2 regions of the Streptomyces sp. NPDC048211 genome follow, and region 1 is predicted to be linked to the other one. Evidence: riboswitches for the same ligand, from Rfam matches in the RefSeq annotation. Region 1 holds a riboswitch; the other holds the start of a gene.
The links. Region 1 has a riboswitch for thiamine pyrophosphate ahead of thiO (glycine oxidase ThiO). Riboswitches for the same ligand answer to the same signal wherever they lie in the genome.

Region 1 (3,555 bases):
CCCTGGCGCCGGCGGGCGTCCGTGCACAGGTAGAGCCGGGCGTCGGACAGCAGCGCGCGAGGCGTGGACATGGTGCGGTTCCCCCCGGGGAAGGCGATGGCGGTGGGTCGGTGGTGCCGCGCGGAGTGCGGGCCGCGATGTGCGGCCCGCATCCGCGGTGCGGCTGTCGGTCAGACGGCGAGCGCCTGGGCCCGGCGCTTCACCTCCGTGCCGCGATTCTCACTCAGCGCCTGCGCGGGCGTGCCCGGCAGGCTCGGGTCGGGCGTGAAGAGCCATTCCAGCATCTCCGTGTCGGAGTAGCCGTCGTCCCTCAGGAGCGTCAGGGTCCCCGAAAGGCCCTTGACCACCTTGTCGCCGTCGATGAAGGCGGCAGGCACCTGGAGCGCCCTGTTCTCACCACGTCGTACGGCGATGAGCTGGCCCTCCTTGACCAGCTGGCGCACACGCGTCACCTCGACATCGAGCATTTCGGCGATGTCGGGAAGGTGGAGCCAGTCGGGGACGAGAGCATCGATCTTTGCGTCAATCTCGGTCACGGGGACAAGCGTGCCATCCCGGACCGACAGTCGGTACCCGGGCCGACCGTACGGGGGCCGGATACGCCATCAGAGCGTGGCCGATTTCAGGGGCACGGAGGGGTCGGCGACCCGCTCGGGGGCGAGCTGCACGCCCGATTCGACGAGTCGGCGCCCCTGCGCCAGATCGCGCGGACGGCCGACCGCCAGTACGGCGACGAGCGCTCCGGCACGCAGCCAGCACACCGTCCACGCCGGTTCGGCCGGGTCGCCGCGCCACACCAGGGTGTCGGCGCCCGTGTGATGGCCCGCGTACTGCACGAAGCGGCCGAACTGCTCGGACCAGAAGTAGGGCACGGGGTCGTAGGCCGGAGGCGGTCCGTCGCCCCCGGGAGCGATGACGGCGGCCGCGACGGTCCGGGGCCCCTGGAGGGCGTTGTCCCAGTGGTGCACGAGCAGCCGCTCGCCGTACCGGGCCGAGGGGAACGAGGCGCAGTCCCCGACCGCGTACACATCGGGCAGCGAGGTGCGCAGCGACGCGTCGGCGGTCACCGATCCGTCCGGGCCGAGCTCGATCCCCGATCCGGCCAGCCAGCCGGTCGCGGGCCGGGCACCGATGCCGACCACGACCGCGTCCGCCGGGATCGCGCGGCCGTCCGCCAGCACCACGCGGCCCGATTCGACCCGGTCGACCCGGGCACCGGTCAGGAGTCCGGCGCCGATCTCGGCGTACCAGCCGGCCATGGGCGCGGCGACCTCGGCGGGCAGAGCGCCGGCGAGCGGGCGTTCGGCCGCTTCGACGACGGTGACGGCGCAGCCGGCCGCACGCGCCGCGGTGGCGAACTCGGCGCCGATCCAGCCCGCGCCGACGACCACGACGTCGTGCTGCCGTTCGAGCACCGGCCGCAGCCGGGCGGCGTCGTCCAGCGTGCGCAGGAGGTGGACGCCCGGGATGCCCTCGGTGCCGGGCAGCACCAGGGGCTCGGCGCCGGTGGCGACGACCAGGACGTCGTAGGGCACGGGCCCGTCCGGGGTGTCCAGCTCGTGGTCGGCGGCGCGCACCGCGGTCACGTCGAGGCCGAGCCGCAGGGTGATGTCCAGCGCCTCGAAGTCGATGTCGAAGGCCGAGCCCTCGGCCTTGCCGAGGAGGACCGCCTTGGACAGCGGGGGCCGGTCGTAGGGCTGGTGCGGTTCGGCGCCGATCAGCGTGACGGGGCCGGTGAAGCCCTGTTCGCGCAGCGCCACCGCGGTCTGCACGCCCGCCATGCCCGCTCCGGCGATCACGACGCGGCGGCGCTGCCGCGGCTCTGTCTGCTCTGGTCCGGTCTGCTCGTCCACCCGTCCACCTTAAACACCTGACGACCCGTCAGGAAGCTGGTTCCCATGATGCGCCCACCTGATCGCCTTCCCCGCTCAGGCATCCACTCCCTTGCAGGCGGCGGGGGCCGGAGGTTTAGGGTGGCCGTGCACATCACTCGCGGGAGCCCGGGCGTACCGGGCTGAGAGGGAGGCTGGGCGGCCTCCGACCGTACGAACCTGATCCGGGTCATGCCGGCGAAGGGAGGGGCTGGACGCCCATGGGCACGCACCGTACGAACGGGTCCGACGTCCTCGTCATCGGGGGCGGCATCATCGGCCTGGTGATCGCCTGGCGGGCCGCACAGCGCGGCCTGGCCACCGCGGTCGTCGATCCCGAACCGGGCGGCGGCGCGGCCCAGGTCGCTGCCGGAATGCTGGCCGCCGTCACCGAACTCCACTACGGCGAGGAGATGCTGCTCGGTCTCAACGTCGCCTCCGCCGCGCGCTATCCGGCGTTCGCGGCCGAGCTGGAGGAGGCGAGCGGACGGGACATCGGCTTTCGCGCGTGCGGGACCCTGGCCGTCGCGCTCGATGCCGACGACCGCGCCCATCTGCGGGAACTCCACGCCCTGCAACGCCGCTCCGGCCTGGAGTCGGAGTGGCTCACCGGCCGGGAGTGCCGTCGCCTGGAGCCGATGCTCGCGCCGTGCATACGCGGCGGACTGCGGGTCGACGGCGACCACCAGGTCGACCCGCGACGGCTGGCCGCCGCGCTGCTGACTGCGTGCGAACGGGCCGGGGTCGTCCTCCACCGCCAACGGGCCGAGCGGCTCTCGGTCACGGGTGACCGGGCCGTCGGAGCGGTTCTGGCCGACGGGACGCGGGCCGGTGCCGATCAGGTCGTACTCGCCGCGGGCAGCCTGAGCGGCCGGCTCCCGGGGATGCCGGCGCACGTCCTGCCCCCGGTCCGCCCGGTGAAGGGCCAGGTGCTGCGGCTGACCGTGCCCACCACGTACGCCCCCTTCCTCTCCCGCACCGTGCGGGCGGTGGTCCGGGGCAGCCATGTCTATCTCGTACCGCGCGAGAACGGCGAACTGGTCATCGGCGCCACCAGCGAGGAGATGGGCTGGGACACCACCGTCACGGCGGGCGGTGTGTACGAGCTGCTGCGCGACGCGCACGAACTGGTGCCAGGCATCACCGAGCTGCCGCTCACCGAGACGCGCGCCGGTCTGCGCCCCGCCTCCCCCGACAACGCCCCGCTCCTCGGGCCCACCGCGCTGCGCGGCCTCCACCTCGCCACCGGCCACCACCGCAACGGGGTGCTGCTCACCCCCGTCACCGGGGACGCCATGGCGCAGCTGCTGGCGGGCGGCGAGCTGCCCGAGGTGGCCCGCCCCTTCTCCCCCGGCCGCTTCTCACCCGCCGCCGCCCCCGTACCTCAGGAGCAGCCCGCATGACCGAGCCCACCCCCGTGTCCGTCCCGCTCCCCGTCCCCCTTTCCGTCTCCGTGAACGGCGAGGCCCTCGCCGTCGCGCCGGGCACCACCCTGGACGTCCTGGTCGCCTCGCTGACCAGTGCTCCCTCGGGCGTCGCGGCCGCCCTGAACGAGACCGTCGTACCGCGCGGCCAGTGGCCCGCCGCCGCACTCAGCGACGGCGACCGGGTCGAGGTCCTCACCGCGGTCCAGGGGGGCTGACCCATGTCCGACGACCTCTTCTCGCTCGGCGGCACCGTCTTC
Region 2 (3,555 bases), on a different contig from region 1:
CGTGGTCAGCGACACGGGGGCGTACGCCGTCGGCTGGCGCTTCGGCAAGCACAAGCTTGCACCGCGCATCAGCCCCGGGAAGACCCGCGAGGGCCTCTTCGGAGCCGTGGCCTTCGCGATGGTGGCCGGTGCGCTGTGCATGCAGTTCCTGATCGACGACGGCACGTGGTGGCAGGGCCTGCTGCTCGGCCTCGCGGTCGCCGCCAGCGCCACCCTGGGTGACCTGGGCGAGTCCATGATCAAGCGGGACCTCGGCATCAAGGACATGGGCACGCTGCTGCCCGGGCACGGCGGAATCATGGACCGGCTGGACTCCCTGCTGCCGACGGCGCCGGTCGTCTGGCTGCTGATGGTGATTTTCGTCGGCTCCGGCTGAGAAGTTCTCAGGTCACCCCTTCTGACCTGCATTTTTACGAGTGAGGGTCCGTTGTCCACAGGGCGGCGGGCCCTCACTGTTCTGTCTGCGACACTGGAAGAACCATGCCTAAGCCCGGAGAACTCACTTTCGTCGCGCCCCGCGGAGCCAAGAAGCCGCCGCGGCACCTCGCCGACCTCACGCCCGCCGAGCGCAAGGAAGCCGTCGCCGCGACGGGCGAGAAGCCCTTCCGCGCGCAGCAGCTCTCGCAGCACTACTTCGCGCGGTACGCGCACGACCCGTCGGAGTGGACCAACATCCCCGCCGGATCGCGGGACAAGCTCGCCGAGGCGCTGTTCCCCGATCTGATGTCCGTGGTCCGGCATATCAGCTGCGACGACGACACCACCCGTAAGACGCTGTGGAAGCTGCACGACGGGACGCTGGTCGAGTCCGTCCTGATGCGGTACCCCGAGCGCGTCACGATGTGTATCTCCTCGCAGGCCGGCTGCGGCATGAACTGCCCGTTCTGCGCCACCGGGCAGGCCGGTCTCGACCGCAACCTGTCCACCGCGGAGATCGTCCACCAGATCGTGGACGGCATGCGCGCGCTGCGCGACGGTGAGGTCCCGGGCGGCCCGGCCCGGCTCTCCAACATCGTCTTCATGGGTATGGGCGAGCCGCTCGCCAACTACAACCGCGTGGTCGGAGCGATCCGCCGGCTGACCGACCCCGAGCCCGACGGCCTCGGGCTCTCGCAGCGCGGGATCACGGTCTCCACCGTCGGCCTCGTCCCCGCGATGCTCCGCTTCGCCGACGAGGGCTTCAAGTGCCGTCTCGCTGTCTCGCTGCACGCCCCGGACGACGAGCTGCGCGACACCCTCGTGCCGGTCAACACCCGGTGGAAGGTGCGCGAGGTGCTGGACGCCGCGTGGGAGTACGCGGAGAAGTCCGGCCGCCGCATCTCCATCGAGTACGCGCTGATCCGCGACATCAACGACCAGGCCTGGCGGGGCGACCGGCTCGGCCGGCTCCTCAAGGGCAAGCGGGTCCACGTCAACCTGATCCCGCTGAACCCCACCCCCGGCTCGAAGTGGACCGCCTCGCGGCCCGAGGACGAGAAGGCGTTCGTCGAGGCGATCGCCGCCCACGGGGTGCCGGTGACCGTCCGGGACACCCGTGGGCAGGAGATCGACGGGGCCTGCGGACAGCTGGCGGCATCCGAGCGGTGAGGCCGAAACCGGGCGTGTAGCCTGGGCTCGAAATCAACTTCATATTCCGACAGGGGAGCGCCACAGCGCTGAGAGTGCGGCACCGAGGACAGGTTGGCCGCAGACCCTCTGAACCTCGCCCGGGTCATTCCGGGTAGGAAGTTCGGACCTTACTCAAGCTGTTGCGCCCTGCCCGCTTCCGGTTTCCACCGGCGCGGGCAGGGCCGCGTCTCTTCCTGGTCACCCCAGGAGGAATCACATGAGCACCACCAAGAAGATCGCGGTGACGGCCGTCGCCGCGGCGCTCGGCGCGACCGCGCTGGCGGGCTGCGGAAGCTCCGACGACTCGGCCGCCGGCAGCGGCGGTACCAAGGGCTCAGGCTCCAAGACCGTCACCCTCGTCAGCCATGACTCCTTCAACGCGTCCAAGGACGTGCTGAAGGAGTTCACCCGGCAGACCGGCTACACCGTCAAGGTGCTGAAGAGCGGGGACGCCGGCGCCGCCCTCAACCAGGAGATCCTCACCAAGGGTTCGCCCCGCGGTGACGTGTTCTTCGGCGTCGACAACACCCTGCTCTCGCGCGCCCTCGACAACGGCCTGTTCACGCCGTACGCCGCCAAGGGCATCGACCAGGTCGCCGCCGACGTGCAGCTGGATGCCGAGAAGCACCGGGTGACCCCCGTCGACACCGGTGACATCTGCATCAACTACGACAAGAAGTACTTCGCCGACAAGAAGCTCGCGCCGCCGAAGACGTTCGACGACCTGGCGAAGCCCGCGTACAAGAACCTGCTCGTCACCGAGAACGCGGCGACCTCCTCGCCCGGCCTCGGCTTCCTCCTCGGTACCGTCGCCACCTACGGCGAGGACGGCTACCAGGACTACTGGAAGAAGCTGAAGGACAACGGCGTCAAGGTCGTCGACGGCTGGGAGCAGGCGTACAACGAGGAGTTCTCCGGCTCCGCGGGTGGCAAGAAGGCCAAGGCCGACCGGCCGCTCGTCGTCAGTTACGCCTCCAGCCCGCCCGTCGAGGTGCTGTACGCGGACCCGCAGCCGAAGACCGCCCCGACCGGCGTCGCCACGGGGACGTGCTTCCGTCAGATCGAGTTCGCGGGCCTGCTCGACGGCGCGAAGAACGAGGCCGGCGGCAAGGCCCTGCTGGACTTCCTGATCAGCAAGAAGTTCCAGGAGGACATGCCGCTCAACATGTTCGTCAGCCCGGTCACCGAGGGCGCGAAGGTGCCGGACCTCTTCACGAAGTTCGGTGCCACGGTCGACAAGCCGACGACCGTCGCCCCGGACACGATCGCCAAGAACCGTGAGCAGTGGGTCCAGTCATGGTCCTCGCTCGTAGTGAAGTAGCGAAGACTCCCGTACGCGGTCCGGGCGCGCGCGGGAAGTCCGCGCGCGCCCGGACGCTGCGCGGGGGCGCGGTGCGGCTCGGTCTGATGGCCGTGCCCGTGGCGTTCTTCGCCGTGTTCTTCGCCTATCCCGTCGTGGCGATCGTCGGACGCGGGCTCAAGGCCGACGGCGTCTGGCAGTTCGGGCGGATCGGCGAGGTGCTGAGCCGGCCGGACATCCAGCACGTCCTCTGGTTCACGCTCTGGCAGGCCCTCGCCTCGACCGTGTTGACCCTGCTGATCGCCCTGCCGGGCGCGTACGTCTTCGCCCGCTTCGACTTTCCCGGCAAGCAACTGCTGCGGGCTGCCGTCACGGTGCCGTTCGTCCTGCCGACCGTCGTCGTGGGCACCGCGTTCCTCGCGCTGCTGGGCCGGGGCGGGTTCCTCGACGAGCTGTGGGGCGTACGGCTCGACACCACGGTGTGGGCGATCCTGCTCGCCCATGTCTTCTTCAACTACGCGGTCGTCGTGCGCACCGTCGGCGGACTCTGGTCGCAGCTCGACCCCCGGCAGGAGGAGGCCGCACGGGTCCTCGGCGCCGGACGGTTCGCCGCCTGGCGCCGGGTCACACTCCCCGCGCTCGGACCC

Region 2: it holds a riboswitch for thiamine pyrophosphate, as region 1 does, so the genes downstream of both, ACGFZA_RS06460 (thiamine ABC transporter substrate binding subunit) here and thiO (glycine oxidase ThiO) in region 1, are expected to answer to the same signal.

Annotation. Positions count from the first base shown of each region.
Region 1 is NZ_JBIDAD010000004.1:711,954-715,508, reverse strand. It holds gene thiE (thiamine phosphate synthase) at 1-71, opposite strand, end outside; gene ACGFZA_RS19460 (Rv2175c family DNA-binding protein) at 171-536, opposite strand; gene ACGFZA_RS19455 (NAD(P)/FAD-dependent oxidoreductase) at 606-1,853, opposite strand; TPP riboswitch at 1,983-2,095, shown strand; gene thiO (glycine oxidase ThiO) at 2,093-3,274, shown strand; gene thiS (sulfur carrier protein ThiS) at 3,271-3,513, shown strand; gene ACGFZA_RS19440 (thiazole synthase) at 3,517-3,555, shown strand, end outside.
Region 2 is NZ_JBIDAD010000001.1:1,421,953-1,425,507, forward strand. It holds gene ACGFZA_RS06450 (phosphatidate cytidylyltransferase) at 1-376, shown strand, start outside; gene rlmN (23S rRNA (adenine(2503)-C(2))-methyltransferase RlmN) at 481-1,587, shown strand; TPP riboswitch at 1,629-1,745, shown strand; gene ACGFZA_RS06460 (thiamine ABC transporter substrate binding subunit) at 1,826-2,929, shown strand; gene ACGFZA_RS06465 (ABC transporter permease) at 3,016-3,555, shown strand, end outside.